3 regions of the Bacillus sp. JJ864 genome follow, and region 1 is predicted to be linked to each of the others. Evidence: riboswitches for the same ligand, from Rfam matches in the RefSeq annotation. Region 1 holds a riboswitch; each other region holds the start of a gene.
The links. Region 1 has a riboswitch for S-adenosylmethionine ahead of V7024_RS12595 (bifunctional O-acetylhomoserine aminocarboxypropyltransferase/cysteine synthase). Riboswitches for the same ligand answer to the same signal wherever they lie in the genome.
Positions count from the first base shown of each region.

Region 1 (5,305 bases):
GCACCAAATATTAAAACAATAATAGCCGTTAATGTAGATTTATGTACAAAACTATACTCAATTCTACCTGTTTTCTTATATTCACCCATTACCTCTGGCATTAAACGCGGGCATGTACCAAAGTACTTTTGCGATAGTCCAACAAGAATACCACCAATTGTTGTTACAAAAATTGTGTAATACGGTGGTAATGAAAATTCTTTCGGTAAATATCCCCAAATAAACTGAATTCCAGCATTTGTGGTAACTAAAAATAACCAGACTGTAGCACCAACTATAGCACCTAGAAACATACCATACATGATAAGTAAAGAATGCATGCCTCTTCTAATCGTCATTTTTTATGCCTCCTTTATGTTATATGGTGTCATGACAAATTTAGAGATTCTGATACGAGAATAATTATGCTTATATATGTTATGACTGCTCTTTTTTACATTTTTTATAAAAAACTTACTGAAGAGTAATTTATATAAAAGATGGAGAATTACCTATAGTGTTTAATATTAAATGGTTTATATGAATTTTATTTGAAATTCATATAAAAAATGTGTAGGAGCGCAGCAATATAGCTATTAAGTTAAGTTTTTAATCCCCATAAAGAAAAAATATCACTTTATAATAAGTGATGTGGAAACATTTGTATAAGTAGCGTTGTGAAAAATATCATTTTCATGGTTACCATAATGAATGAAATATATAAATACAAATTGAAAAAATGACATAAAAACCAATTTTTTAGGGGAGGAAACGAGAGTAACTGGCGATGCATAGAGGCGGTCAGTTCCTTTTCCTGCCACGTGCAAAGTTTAAAACAAAGATAGACAGCAAGTAGCGGCCATGTTTTGTTCTGCATAGCAGTGACTTAGATGTTAAAAAGTCAACTTGGATTTATATATAACTCTTTCATTTTACATAGTAAGTAATGTTTTTTAAATGTATTTTTTATTTTAAAATAGAACATTTCCTGTATTTTTTCAAATTCAAATCCTTATTTCATTCTATTCATATAATAAATTCGTGTGTATATGCTATTTGTGTATCTGGAAAGTGGTAGGTGATAAAACCTCATTTCACGGTTTAGAGAGAAGTAAAAAAGATAAGCGGAGCAGGTTTTCTATCAGTGAGGGATGAGGCATCCCCCCACTGATGGAGGTTTCATTTATTATTGCCGAATAATCCCTAGAAAAGATCCTTCCAACACTTTTTTCCCATTTTGATTAAAGCATTCTGCCTTTGAAACAGCGACGATTCGATCATCTTGTTTTTCATGATGAATCAGTGTGACTTCACATCGAACTGTATCTCCGGTAAAGACTGGGCGTAAGAAAGTAAGTTCTACATCTCTTGCGATAAAATTTAAATCGCCGCCAATTTTCGTAGGTAATGTTGCAACGAGTAATCCTTGTACCATTACGCGTCCATGTTCATCTGGAACAACATGATGTTCACCGGCATCACCGGAAATTTTACTAAATAGCTCTACATCTTCCCTTGTAAATGATTTTTCAAAAGTTAACATTTCCCCGACCTTCATGTATGTATCGCCTCCTATTGGTTTATGAATGAGTTGTCATTCACACTTTAAATTTTACAGAATATTCTTTATTCAGTAAAGACCGGTAGTGGAAATGATGGGGAATAATAAAATATTTTAAGAACATTCAGAAAATATATTGACATGAGGAAATAATTTCTATAGAATCATCGGTAATTGCATATGTCTTATCAAGAATAGGTGGAGGGAACGGGCCCTATGAAACCTTGGCAACAGCCGTAAATCGGAATTGTGCTAAATCCTGCAGGTATTTCCTGAAAGATAAGAAAGGCTACATGGCGAGCGTTTGTCTAAACTGCTTCTTTCTTATTTAGGAAAGAAGCAGTTTTTTATTTTTTATAAAAGAAAGGAGATTGAGAAATGGGAGATTCATGGGGGAAAGGAACGATTTGTGTGCAAGGTGGCTATACGCCGAAAAATGGTGAGCCGCGTGTTTTGCCACTTTATCAAAGCACGACGTATAAATACGATACTTCTGATGATTTAGCAGCCCTCTTTAATTTGGAGGCAGAAGGATATATTTATACGCGTATTGGAAACCCGACGCTGGCGGCTTTTGAGCAAAAGCTCACAGAGTTAGAAGGCGGCGTTGGTGCGGTTGCAACGGCATCAGGGCAAGCTGCAATTATGCTAGCGATATTAAATATTTGTGGCAGTGGTGATCACTTGCTCTGCTCATCAACCGTATACGGCGGTACATTTAATTTATTTGCAGTTAGTCTTAAGAAGCTTGGGATTGAGGTCACGTTCTTTCATCCAAACTTATCTGCTGATGAAATTGTTGCCCTCGCAAATGAGAAAACAAAGCTTGTGTATGCGGAATCGCTTGGGAATCCAGCGATGAATGTACTGAATTTTAAAGAGTTTTCTGATGCGGCAAAAGAGCTTGGAGTACCGTTTATTGTGGATAATACATTAGCGACGCCGTATTTATGTCATGCATTTGAACATGGTGCAAACATTGTTGTTCATTCTACAACGAAATATATCGATGGTCATGCAAGTTCACTAGGCGGCATTGTAATTGATGGAGGGAATTTCGATTGGAGTAAATTTCCTGAATTTGTTGAACCAGATCCAAGCTATCATGGTGTAAGTTATGTGGAAAAGTTCGGGCAAGCGGCATACATTGTGAAAGCACGTGTACAGTTATTAAGGGACTATGGAAACTGTATGAGTCCATTCAATGCGTACGTAAGCAATATTGGCTTAGAAACGCTGCATCTTCGTATGGAGCGTCATAGCCAAAATGCATTAGCTGTTGCACAGTGGTTATCCGAGCATGAACGCGTTGAGTGGGTCAATTATCCTGGACTTCAAAATAATGAAAATTATGCATTGGCACAAAAATATTTACCGAAAGGTGCGAGTGGTGTTTTAACATTTGGCGTAAAAGGAGGTCTTGAATCTGCTAAACAGTTTATTGAAAATGTGAAGCTTGCCGCATTGGTGACGCATGTTGCAGATGCAAGAACTTGTGTCATTCATCCTGCAAGCACAACACATCGTCAGCTTACAGAAGAACAACAGCGTTTGGCAGGTGTAACGCCTGATTTAATTCGGTTATCGGTTGGTATTGAAGATGAGGCGGATATTATTGCTGATTTAGGGGCAGCACTTTCTGGAGGAAAACAGTATGCCGATCATCGTTGCTAAAGATTTACCAGCTCGTAAAGTATTGCAAAATGAAAATATTTTTGTGATGACGAAAGAACGAGCAGAAACACAAGATATTCGTGCTTTGAAGATTGCTATTTTAAATTTAATGCCAACAAAACAAGAAACAGAAACGCAGTTGCTTCGTTTAATTGGAAATACACCGCTTCAACTCGATGTCCATTTACTTCATATGGAATCTCATACAGCAAAAAATGTAACGCAGGAGCATTTAACAAGCTTTTATAAAACATTTCGTGATATTGAAGGAGAAAAATTTGACGGGCTCATCATTACTGGTGCTCCGGTTGAAACACTTCCTTTCGAAGAGGTAGATTATTGGGAAGAACTGAAGCGAATTATGGAGTATTCGAATACACATGTTACATCAACGCTTCATATTTGCTGGGGGGCGCAAGCAGGATTGTATTATCATTACGGCGTTCCGAAATATCCGCTAGAGCAAAAGATGTTTGGTGTGTTTGAGCATGAAGTGCAGCAGGAGCATGTGAAATTATTACGCGGTTTTGATGAAAGCTTTTTTGCACCGCATTCTCGTCATACAGAAGTACGGGGATCTGATATTCAAAGCGTACAGGAGCTCGATGTGCTAGCGACATCTGAAGAAGCCGGTGTTCATCTCGTTATGAGTAAAGATGGAAAGCATATTTTCGTTCTTGGTCATAGTGAATACAGCTGTGAGACGTTAAAGCAAGAATATGAGCGCGATCAGCAAAGAGGATTGGATATTGCTATTCCGAAAAACTATTTTAAACATGACAATCCTTTGGAAAATTCAGTAGTAAAGTGGCGTAGTCACGGAAATTTACTATTCTCGAATTGGTTGAATTACTATGTGTATCAGGAAACTCCTTATATGTTGTAAAGGAAGTTGCGTATAACACGTGGTAGCGTTTTCTTTGCAAAGAACGGCCTTTATTATTCGGAATGTTCTAAAAATATTGTTTTTTGTAGTTGTACCTTATATAATGGCACCTAAATACAATTTTTAGAGGGGTGGACAGTACTATGAACGAAATTCAAGTTGGCCTATTAGGTCTCGGAACTGTAGGAAGCGGTGTGGTGCGCATTATTGAAGATCATCAAGATCGTTTAGCACACCAAATCGGTTGTCCTGTCAAAGTAGCAAAAGTATTAGTACAAAACTTAGAAAAAGAACGTGAGGTCCAAGTAACCCCTGCATTATTAACGAAAAATCCAGATGAAATTATAGATAATCCAGATGTTGATGTTGTAATTGAAGTGATGGGCGGTATAGAAGACGCAAAAGCATATATTTTACAATCACTTCAAAACGGTAAGCAAGTAGTTACAGCGAATAAAGATTTAATGGCACTTCACGGTGCAGAGCTTCTTACTGTAGCAAAAGAAAATCAAGCGGATTTATTTTATGAAGCGAGTGTAGCAGGTGGTATTCCGATTCTACGAAGCATTGTAGAAGGTCTTTCTTCTGATCGGATTACGAAAATGATGGGTATTGTGAACGGAACAACGAATTTTATTTTGACAAAAATGTCTGACGAAGGGAGAGCGTATGACGACGTGTTAAATGAAGCGCAGCAGCTTGGATTTGCAGAAGCAGACCCAACATCAGATGTTGAAGGGTTAGATGCGGCACGAAAGATGACAATCTTAGCAACACTTGGATTTTCTACAAATGTAGAACTTCATGATGTGAATGTAAAAGGAATTACATCTATTACAGAGGAGGACATTGCGTATAGTAAGAGTCTAGGCTATACAATTAAGTTAATTGGCGTAGCGAAGCGTGATGGTGAAAAATTAGAGGTAACAGTAGAACCAACATTGTTACCAAATACACACCCGCTTGCAGCTGTTCAAAACGAATATAATGCAGTATATGTATATGGCGAAGCGGTAGGAGAAACAATGTTTTACGGACCAGGTGCGGGAAGTTTGCCAACAGCAACAGCTGTTGTATCTGATTTAGTGGCGGTTATGAAAAATGTACGCCTTGGTGTAACAGGAAATAGCGCAGTAACGCCGCAATATGAGAAAGTATTAAAAGCAGAAGAAGAAATTTATGTGAAGAAGTTTTTACGCCTTCAC
Region 1 is NZ_JBALLY010000073.1:32,188-37,492, forward strand. It holds gene V7024_RS12585 (chloride channel protein) at 1-338, opposite strand, end outside; gene V7024_RS12590 (enoyl-CoA hydratase) at 1,166-1,537, opposite strand; SAM riboswitch class I at 1,723-1,826, shown strand; gene V7024_RS12595 (bifunctional O-acetylhomoserine aminocarboxypropyltransferase/cysteine synthase) at 1,919-3,214, shown strand; gene metA (homoserine O-acetyltransferase MetA) at 3,195-4,100, shown strand; gene V7024_RS12605 (homoserine dehydrogenase) at 4,244-5,305, shown strand, end outside.

Region 2 (5,305 bases), on a different contig from region 1:
TGCATTACTGAATGATGTTAGTGCTATTATCGTTTTTTGTATTGGTGGAATGATCAGTTATTATTTCACAATGAAAACAATTGATGAAACAGCATGGCTGATTGCACTTGTTTCATTTTTATACTTTATGGGAAGTACGTTCTATGTGAAAACGATGATTCGAGAAAAGAAAAATCCAACATATCGGTGGATTTCGTGGGGGTACCATTTATTACTTGTAATTGGTACGTTCATTGTATCTCCATGGTTTGTCATTGCCTTTATTCCAAGTTGTATTCGAGCTATCGCTTTATATGGTAAAAAAGTAACTGTTTTAAAAGTGGGTGTGTGGGAAATCGTCAATTCAGTTTATTTTTTCATTGCTACTACAGTATTATTTCAATTGAAGGGCTAATATTAAGTTTACGAATAAAAAGTAAGCATGATTCATACTAAGTAGTTCAGATAACGTGGAGAAATCGTATAAATGGCAGGTTAAATCGAGTATAAAATCACAAAGATTTTATACTCGATTTTTTTGTTGATATGTAAAGGTTTATCATGTTTTCACTGTTGAATTAACAAGTGCAAGAGCACATCAATTATCAGGATGACCATAACCATTGTCATTTCGTTATTTTTAATGCGACTAAAGTTGCTATTCGAGGTGTTAAAAAAAGGGATAGGAAATTTATGTTAAAATATAAAGGCAAGCAAAGTGGTTCCTGTTCCGTTAACGAGCAGGATTGTTGAACAATCGGCATTTGTTTTAAGAGTGTCTAGTTTTTTAATAATGGAGGGGAACTAGCAGATGTCAAACTACGAAAACGAAGAAATGCTAACGGGAGGGAATGTCTCAAACGTATATCGTTCGGAAGGTACTGTTCGACGAGAATTAAAGCAAGAAAGTACCAAAATTCATAAGCTATTAAATCATTTGGAAAACAAAGGTTTTAGTTATGCACCAAAGTTTTTAGGTATTGATGAAAAAGATAGAGAGGTATTATCATTTATTGAAGGAGAAGCTGGTAATTATCCTTTAAAAGAATACATGTGGTCTAATGATGTTTTAAAAGAAATAGCGAAGATGCTCCGTCTTTACCATGATGCTGTGAGTGACTTTCCGTTATCAGATGATTGGAAACCAATGGATAATACTCCAAATAAAATAGAGGTTGTATGCCACAATGATTTTGCAATATACAACATTATTTTTAATCACGAAAAACCAGTAGGTATTATTGATTTTGATGTTGCTGGTCCTGGTCCAAGACTTTGGGACATAGCCTATACTCTTTACACTTGTGTCCCCTTAAGTAGAGTTTATCATACTGAAACCGGTGAGGCAGTTTATTATAATTTATTACAGCATGCCGACCGAATAAAACAAAGAGTTAAATTGTTTTTTGAATCCTACGGTGAGGGTATGGAAGAAGATTATTTGGAGATGGTATTGCTACGATTAGAAGGGTTATGTAAATACATGAAAAGAAAAGCCAAAGAAGGCGATATAAATTTCCAAAAAATGATAGACGAAGGACACCTTGAACATTATCAAAATGATATTAAATTCATTCGTGAACATGGAAAAGAGTGGATTTAATGAAATAAGTCTTATACAAAAATAAAGCTCAGAGTCCTATAGGGACTTTGAGCTTTTTGGCGTGTTATTTAGCTCGTTATTTTAGATTTTCTCCACAATAACTGAACTACTTAGATTCATACGTGCTTACTGCATGTAAAAGCCAGATTGAGCGTGCTTTCCATCAGTGGGGGATGAAGAAAACCCTCCACTGATGGAAGTTTCACTTTATTGTTGGGCATTTTTTATTCTTGAGCTAAAACTTCCGCAGTACTATCACACTGTTGCAAAGCATGTTGAACAGCTTGTAAAGATTGTTCAATACGTTGACGATTATCTGATTTCTCAACTGTTTGTAAGGCGTTTTGTAAACAGTCCTTTGCTTCGTGTAAAGCTTGGCAAGAATCTTGAACGTGACCGCGTGCATTTTTTTGCATGACTGCACCTCCTTTGGTCTTATACATTTGTAGTATGAGCAAAACGATATAAAATATCATAGCATTCAAAAAAATAAATCCTGATTATTCTTATAAGAATTGACTTTTTGGATTGCACTCATTATAGTAAGAGATAAAGTGAATATTTTCTTATCCAGAGAGGTGGAGGGACTGGCCCGATGAAACCCAGCAACCGCAATGCAGGTGCTAATTCCAGCAGAACAGTTTTGTTCTGACAGATAAGAAGGAAGAGATATATACCGCTTCTTCTTATCGAAGAGGTTTTTTTATTGCAAAAAAACCGATAATGAAAAATGGACAACGAGAAAAAAGGAGCGAGCATACTATGACACTTGAGAAATATATTACACTACGTAATGCAATTTATAATTATATAGAAGAGAAGGAAGAGCCGATTACATTATTGGATATTCAACAACATATTACTACTGAACATGAAGGGAAATTTGCGAAGAAGATGCTGCAGCAATTTTATTTATTGCGACTGCTAGATGAACTAAAATTAGATGGAAAAATTACTTTAGCAGAGCAACATAAATGTATAGATGATAAGGGAATTTACTACATAGTAAAATAACAAAAAGGGAGTTACGCTCCCTTTTTTATAGTGGTATTTATTTGAAAATTCATTCTATTTGATAAGCGTTATGTAGATAAAAAGACTGTGCTATGCAGTCTTTTTATAAGGAAATGGTGCTGAGTGTGTAGTGTTAAAAAATTAAATGTGCCCCAAAAGATGGGCGTTCTCGGCTAAAAAATAAAAAAGACACCATCGCCGAATAGGTGTCAGTCGTTTTGTCGAAGAGGTTTGCCCTTTGACATGTATTAGAATATCATGTGAGTGCAAAAAAAGTCAAAAGGGAATTAAAGGAAAGTGCTGTTTGCGATGAACATATTAATTGTATATGCCCATCCAAACCCTTCTAGCTTCAATGCTGCAATTTTGAAACATGTGAAAATAGGATTGAAAGAGATGAAATATTCTGTAACTGTTCTTGGTTTGTATAAAGAATACTTTAGCTCTGTGCTGACGTTTGATGAGGCAAAAAAGAGAGGAATGGTTATAAAAAATGTATGAAAAGGCAACGGGATTATGGAAAATAGAGAATTAATTTACAAAATTATGAGTGTATGTAAAAGAGAAGATGATTTATTTTGTTCTTATCTTAAGTGTTTATCTGATATAAAGGAGAAAAGCGAGCAATTTTCTAAAGTCAAACAAGAAGTGCGAGAAGAGTATCTTATAAAAGGCATTTGTGAAAGAGAAGTGGATATTTTAGTAGAGCAAAGTGAACAAGTTGCAGATTTGTATGTACCTAAGTTTCTCCGATGGGAATTTTTACGAGAAAATGTCCATTATATAGAAGATATCTGTTCTATGGTATTTCAATTAAAACCGTTATGTCTTTCAGAAGAACAATGGAAATATGTAATTACAATTATTGAGAAAGAGCTGTCATGAGACAGCTCTTTTCGTAACAAAAATTTAGGGATTTAAACTTAATTAGAGGACTCTTTCTGTAAATATTCAGCAATTTGTAAATACATATTGCTATATGCGGATTGTATTTCTCCATTATGATTCGCATTGGAAGAAAAGTGAACGATAACCATATGTGCAGTTGGATCGATATATAATCGTTGTCCATAACTGCCTAGTACTTCAAATGCATTATGTTCATTATGGGAGATCCACCACTGATTATGATAAGAATATTCCTCACCATCGCCGACTGGAAGTTCGTATTTTTGTAAATGTTTAATTTCTTCAATAATAGAAGAAGAAATAATTTGTTTTCCGTCGTATACACCATTGTCGACAATCATTTCCCCGAATCTTGCCATGTCTCGAGCTGTGGTATTTAATCCTGCACTCGCTTGTTCCACTCTTGTTTCATCAACAACGTAATATGCATTTTCTTCTGCGCCAATTGGTGACCAAATCCGTTCACTTACTAGATCTGCGAGTGATTTTCCTGTTACGGTACGAAGGATCCATGCTAGTGTTTCAGCAGAACCGTTATTATATGAAAATGTTTCTCCTGGAGCAGCGGTTTCGTTTGCTTCTAGCAACATGTCGTATATTGTTACTGGACCATCATATTTTTTACTGCGAGGAAGAAGGTTGCTTGCTAAATATAATTGTGCATCTTGATTATCTAATCCAGCTTGCTTAAAACCGTGAGTTGGATATTCTACTGAAACTTGCATATCTAATAGTTGTTGAATTGTTGCTATTCCAAATGGTGTCCCTTTTAATTCTTTTACATAAGTTTCTGCAGTTGCGTTAGGCTGCAGCTTTCCTTCTTCAAGGAGGGTATTAACGAGCAACCCTGTAAATACTTTTGCTACCGATGCCATACCGTGTGGTTCGTTTTCTTTATATCCATGAAAGTACCGTTCATATACTAGCTTACCATCATGTAAAACAATGAAAGCATCTGTTTTATGCTTTTCTAATAATTTCAGAACCGTTGTATTATTGTCATTTTCATCTTTAATTTCTAAAGTATCTAGGTCTTGCAAATTAGTTGAGAGTGAGGATATATAATTTGGATTTTTAGCGACAACTTTTGTCGAAGCAAATTCACGCATATGTGAATACGACCAACGCAGATACGGATCTTGTAACCAGTTTTTTTTCGTTACTGTTTGTCTTGAGGAAAAACTTTTATTTGGATTGAATAACGTAAATCCCATACCAGTCAATATACATACAAAAATTAAAATGATTAAAATAAGCGGGGATTTTTTAAATCTCATAATATAAGCCTCCTTCTTATTTTATTATAAGAGATAAGCTTATAAAGAAGCAAAAAAAGGAGAGTAAACGCAGAAGTTTACTCTCTCTTATATGATTAAGCTGATAGTTTTTCTTCTGTTGTTTGCTTTTTGAACTTTTGTTTCCGGCCATGAAGAAAATAGTAAATCAGTAAAGTAAATGCAACGATAATCGAAGAAATAAAATACATATGGTGATAACTTGAATGTGCTGCGACAATTCCTAGTACGAAAGAACCAATACCGATCCCTGTATCGAAGAATGAGAAATAAGTGGCTGTAGCAGATCCGCGTCGATGATTTGGTGCAACACTAATTGCAATTGTTTGGAAGCTTGGAACTAAAGTTCCATATCCAAAGCCGATAAGTACGCCAGAAGCAAGTAACCAAAATGATGTTTGTGCTTGGCTTAAAACGAACATACCGATCATAAAGATAATTATAGATGGATAAATAAGAACATTTTCTCCGAACCGATCGAATATTTTTCCGGAAAATGGCCGAG
Region 2 is NZ_JBALLY010000201.1:4,056-9,360, forward strand. It holds gene V7024_RS22685 (YwiC-like family protein) at 1-394, shown strand, start outside; gene V7024_RS22690 (phosphotransferase) at 791-1,582, shown strand; gene V7024_RS22695 (hypothetical protein) at 1,807-1,998, opposite strand; SAM riboswitch class I at 2,146-2,244, shown strand; gene V7024_RS22700 (hypothetical protein) at 2,345-2,596, shown strand; partial or broken gene V7024_RS22705 (NAD(P)H-dependent oxidoreductase) at 2,906-3,073, shown strand; gene V7024_RS22710 (group-specific protein) at 3,113-3,481, shown strand; gene V7024_RS22715 (serine hydrolase domain-containing protein) at 3,520-4,782, opposite strand; gene V7024_RS22720 (MFS transporter) at 4,878-5,305, opposite strand, start outside.
Region 2: linked by a shared signal. The riboswitch ahead of V7024_RS22700 (hypothetical protein) and the one ahead of V7024_RS12595 (bifunctional O-acetylhomoserine aminocarboxypropyltransferase/cysteine synthase) in region 1 are both predicted to bind S-adenosylmethionine.

Region 3 (5,305 bases), on a different contig from region 1:
TTTCTTTGCTTGAATATACCGAACGAGCGCTTCTGTCACTTCATATTTTAAAAATGGTGTAATTAAATAAATACCATTAAATAACTCCATTGCTACATCAATTAATTCTTTAGATATATGAATTCCCTCTGTCACTGCTTCTTCTGATGTTTTATGTCCGTCCATACGCCTTCTCACTTCTTCTGGAAGAGTAATACCTGGCACTTCAAAATGTAAAAAGTCTGCATTTCGTTTACTTACAAGCGGCATAATTCCAATAAAAATTGGCTGTTCGATATGCTTCGTTGCTTCATATACATTTCGAATGACTGCCGCATCATAAATGGGTTGCGTTAAAAAATACTCCGCACCAGCTGCAATTTTTTTCTCCATACGTTTTACAGCGGCCTCGATATGCCTAACATGCGGATTAAAAGCCCCGCCAATCGAAAAATGGGTAGCTGCTCCAATTGTTTTTCCTAAAATAGAACGGCCATTGTTCATTTCCTTAATCATTTTAATGAGTTCTATCGAAGACAAGTCATATACAGATGTTGCACCAGGAAAATCACCAACCCGCGCAGGATCTCCGGTTAATGCCAATACTTCCTCCATACCGAGTGCTGCTAATCCAAGTAAATGAGACTGCAGCCCAATCACATTATGATCACGACACGTTAAATGAGTTAATATAGGGATATCATGCTTTGTTAATAACGCTCCCATTGCCATATTTGATACACGAGGCGATGCTAATGAATTATCTGCTAACGTAATCGCATCTGCTCCGGCACGCTTCAACGCCTTTGCTCCTTCAAAAAATCTCTGTGTATCCAACGTTTTAGGCGGATCTAGCTCAACAATCACCGTCGTTTCCTTTTTCGCTTTTTCTGCTAATGTAATTCGATCCACTACATTTACACGCTGCGTTGTTATTACTTCCGCTCGCTTTACAACTTCTTTGGCTGTAACAGGGTACTCATTTTCAAGCGCTCGCTTCATCGCTTCGATATGGGCAGGAGTTGTACCACAACAGCCTCCTAGAAGCCTAACGCCTTGCTTAATAAATGCCGGCGCCATCTCTTCAAAATAAGCCGGGCTTCCTTCGTATACGTAACGACCTTCTACATATTTAGGAAGACCAGCATTTGGATACGCAGATAAGTAACCATATTTAGGAATTTCTATCGTTTTAAACGATTCAATCATATGAAGCGGTCCTAACTGGCAATTTAATCCGACCACATTTGCACCGTACTCTATAAGCTGCTTCAATACATCATCCACACTATTTCCGTTTTGAGTTGTACCAGCTTCGTGAAGGGCAAGCTGCGCAATAAGAGGGACATTTGTTTGCTTACTTAATACTTTCACTGCATGAAGTAATTCAAACTCATCGTAAAACGTTTCTAATAATAGCCCATCCACACTTTCTTCTAATAGGGCATCTGCTTGCTCTAAGAGCATAAATTCGCGCTCCATATCAGTGGTTGTAACTGCTCCAATATGTTTCATTCCACCGATGGTCCCAACGATTGCATTCTTTTCTGTTACAGCTTCTTTTGCATGTCTTACAGCGGCTCGGTTAATTTTCTTTACGCGATCCTCAAGACCGTACATGCGAAGTTTCCCTTCGTTTGCTCCATATGTATTGGTTTGAATAACATCTGCCCCTGCTGCAACATATTGTTTATGAATCGAAATAATCCGTTCTGGTTCAGATACATTCAATTCTTCAAAGCAACTTTGTAAACCATGAGAATACAGCAACGTTCCCATCGCTCCATCCCCAATCACAATTCCTCTTTGCAATAAATCTAGTAATTTCACATGTCTCCCTCTCTTCAGTCAATATATAAATCTATTTTGCTTTTTCGACATATAAGTCACTTCTATGCAAAACAAAACCTACAGTCGCTTTCTCCTTTTGTTTTAAACCTTATATGTGGCAGGAAAAGGCCCTGACCGCTTCTATACATGGCCAGACGCTCTCGTCCCCCCAGAAAGAAAGGGGTTTTTAATTTGTATTTATATAAAAACCCCCTCTTCTTAATGAAGAGGGGGTTTTTATCCTCCTCTTATCATTCAGAACGCTTTGTTCCGCAGGTCTTAGCACCGTTTCAAACATGTTGTTTGAAGGTTGCTGGGTTTCACAGGGCCTTTCCCTCCACCACTCTTGATAAGAGTTTCATTCAATTATGTTTTCAAAAAGCGAACATCATCCGTTCACTTATTAACAATCTTTGTTAATTTTTTTACTAATTTAGCATGTTAAAGTACGAAAGTCAACAAAAAGAAAGAAAAATAAAATTATTCAAAAAATAGTTGCGTTTCTTTCTAAATTTATTGTAAAGTAAAAAACATAATTAAAAACTTCATATTTCGAATTCTTATCGAGAGAGGTCGAGGGACTGGCCCAATGACGCCTCAGCAACCATTAACAAGCTTTTTATTTGTTAATAAGGTGCTAATTCCAGCAAATTGAGAAATGATTTGACAGATAAGAAGAAGACTATATTCGTCATAAAAAAGCCTTCTTCTTAGAAGGCTTTTTTATTTTGCACTAAGGAGGAATTTTATTATGTCTACAATCGAAACAAAGCTTGCCCAAATTGGAAATCGCAGTGAAACAACAACTGGAGCAGTCAATCCACCCGTTTACTTCTCCACAGCTTATCGCCACGAAGGAATTGGAAAGTCAACTGGGTTTGATTATTCCCGAACTGGAAACCCAACACGCCTTTTATTAGAGCGTGCAATCACTGACTTAGAACAAGGTGAACAAGGCTATGCCTGTAGCTCAGGAATGGCTGCTGTTCTTCTTGTCCTTTCATTATTCCGCTCTGGTGACGAACTGATTGTATCTGAAGATTTATACGGCGGAACATATCGTTTATTTACAGAGCACGAGCAAAAATGGGATGTTCGATGTAGATATGTAGATACGCAGCATATAGAAGAAATTGAAAAAGCAATTTCACCGAAAACAAAAGCCATTTTCATAGAAACACCAACAAATCCACTTATGCAAATAACCGACATTGCCGCAGTTGCTGCCGTTGCAAAGCGGCACGACCTGCTCCTTATTATTGATAACACATTTTACACACCCTATTTACAACAACCATTAACAATAGGAGCTGATATTGTCCTGCATAGCGCTACAAAGTATTTAGGTGGTCATAATGACGTATTAAGCGGACTCGTTGTTGCAAAAGGGGCAAAATTATGCGAAGAACTCGCTCACTATCACAACGCATCTGGAGCTGTGTTAAGCCCATTTGATTCTTGGCTTTTAATACGCGGCATGAAAACATTAGCGCTGCGCATGAGGCAGCACGAAGAGAATGCAAAAGCAATTGTTTCTTATTTACAAGAAGAAGAAGCGATAACCGATGTGTATTATCCAGGAAAAGGCGGTATGATCTCTTTTAAACTACGAGAAGAAGCATGGATTGATCCGTTCTTGCAATCACTTTCTCTTATTACGTTCGCAGAAAGTCTTGGCGGTGTAGAAAGCTTTATTACATACCCAGCAACACAAACACATGCCGATATACCAGAAGATATTCGCACTGCACGAGGCGTTTGTAATCGTCTACTTCGCTTCTCCGTAGGAATTGAAAACCAAGATGATTTGATTCAAGACTTACAGCAAACTTTAAAACAAGTAAAAGAAGGAGTGAGAATATGAGTTATTCCCTAGATACACTTTTACTTCATAATCGTTTTAAGCATGACAAACAAACAGGTGCTGTAAATGTTCCTGTTTATAATACATCTACATTTCATCAATTTGATGTAGATACATTTGGAAAATATGATTATAGTCGTTCTGGAAATCCAACACGCGAAGCTCTCGAGGAACTAATCGCTTTACTAGAAGGCGGAAGCAAAGGATTTGCCTTTTCATCTGGCATGGCTGCGATTTCAACAACTTTTCTTCTTTTATCGCAAGGAGACCATGTCCTTATTTCTGAAGACGTATACGGGGGGACATACCGAATTATAACGGAAGTTCTTTCTCGTTACGGCGTTTCACACACATTTGTTGACATGACAAATTTAGAAGAGGTAAAACAAAACATTCGTCCTAATACAAAAGTTTTTTACGTTGAAACACCATCAAATCCATTATTAAAAGTAACAAATATTAGCGCCGTTTGTGAACTTGCAAAATCTATTGGTGCGCTCACTTTTGTTGATAATACATTTTTAACACCCCTTTACCAAAAACCACTAGAACTTGGGGCTGATATCGTTCTCCATAGCGCAACAAAATTTCTTGCAGGTCATAGTGATGTTACCGCAGGATTAGCAATCGTAAAAGATGAAGAACTCGCAAAAAAGGTAGGATTTTTACAAAATTCTTTTGGAGCTATATTAGGACCACAAGATTGCTCCCTTGTCCTTCGCGGTTTAAAAACATTGCACGTTCGCTTAGAGCACTCTTCGCGAAACGCTGAAAAAATCGCCTGTTATTTACAGCAGCATCCCAAAATTAAAGATATCTATTATCCAGGGTTACCATCCCATCTCGGATATGAAACGCAGCACAATCAAGCACAATCAGCAGGAGCGGTCCTTTCCTTTACACTAGAATCTGAACATGTGCTGCGACAATTTCTAGCACACATTCAACTTCCCGTATTTGCAGTTAGTTTAGGAGCTGTTGAATCAATCCTTTCGTATCCAGCAAAAATGTCACACGCTGCCATGTCACAAGAAGAACGTGAAAAACGTGGAATTTCAAATGCACTGCTGCGCTTATCTGTCGGATTAGAAAACGTAGACGATTTAATTGCGGACTTTGAGCATGCACTTACGTATGTTGAAGAAGTCGTTACCTCGTGAATAACCCCTCCTTATCCATCTTACGGCCTGATTGAAGAAGGGGCTTCCTGTTTCATAGACCATTGCGCAGTGGGGGGACCCACTGCGTCTTACACAGTCTCCACAGGCGTAGTTTATACTGTTCGGACATAACCTTGCCCTACAGTTTGTAGACTTTAGTTTGTGATAAGCAATTCTTCTAATCCTTTTTGTAAGATGTTCAGGCTCGCATTATAATCTCTATCTAATATCATTCCGCACTTTGTACAAATATGAGTACGAATAGAGAGAGACTTCTTCACACGATTCCCACAAAAAGAACAGTCTTGTGAAGTATAATTTGGTTCTATTTTAATGAGTACACCGCCATGATTTTCACACTTGTAAGCAAGCATGTTTCGAAACATTCCCCATCCTGCATCAGAAATAGATTTCGATAATTTTCTGTTTTTAACCATGTTACGAATGTTCAGATTTTCTACAACGATAATAG
Region 3 is NZ_JBALLY010000002.1:91,864-97,168, reverse strand. It holds gene V7024_RS01005 (bifunctional homocysteine S-methyltransferase/methylenetetrahydrofolate reductase) at 1-1,809, opposite strand, end outside; SAM riboswitch class I at 2,055-2,165, opposite strand; SAM riboswitch class I at 2,367-2,486, shown strand; gene V7024_RS01000 (methionine biosynthesis PLP-dependent protein) at 2,561-3,673, shown strand; gene metC (cystathionine beta-lyase) at 3,670-4,833, shown strand; gene V7024_RS00990 (RNA-guided endonuclease InsQ/TnpB family protein) at 4,989-5,305, opposite strand, start outside.
Region 3: linked by a shared signal. The riboswitch ahead of V7024_RS01005 (bifunctional homocysteine S-methyltransferase/methylenetetrahydrofolate reductase) and the one ahead of V7024_RS12595 (bifunctional O-acetylhomoserine aminocarboxypropyltransferase/cysteine synthase) in region 1 are both predicted to bind S-adenosylmethionine.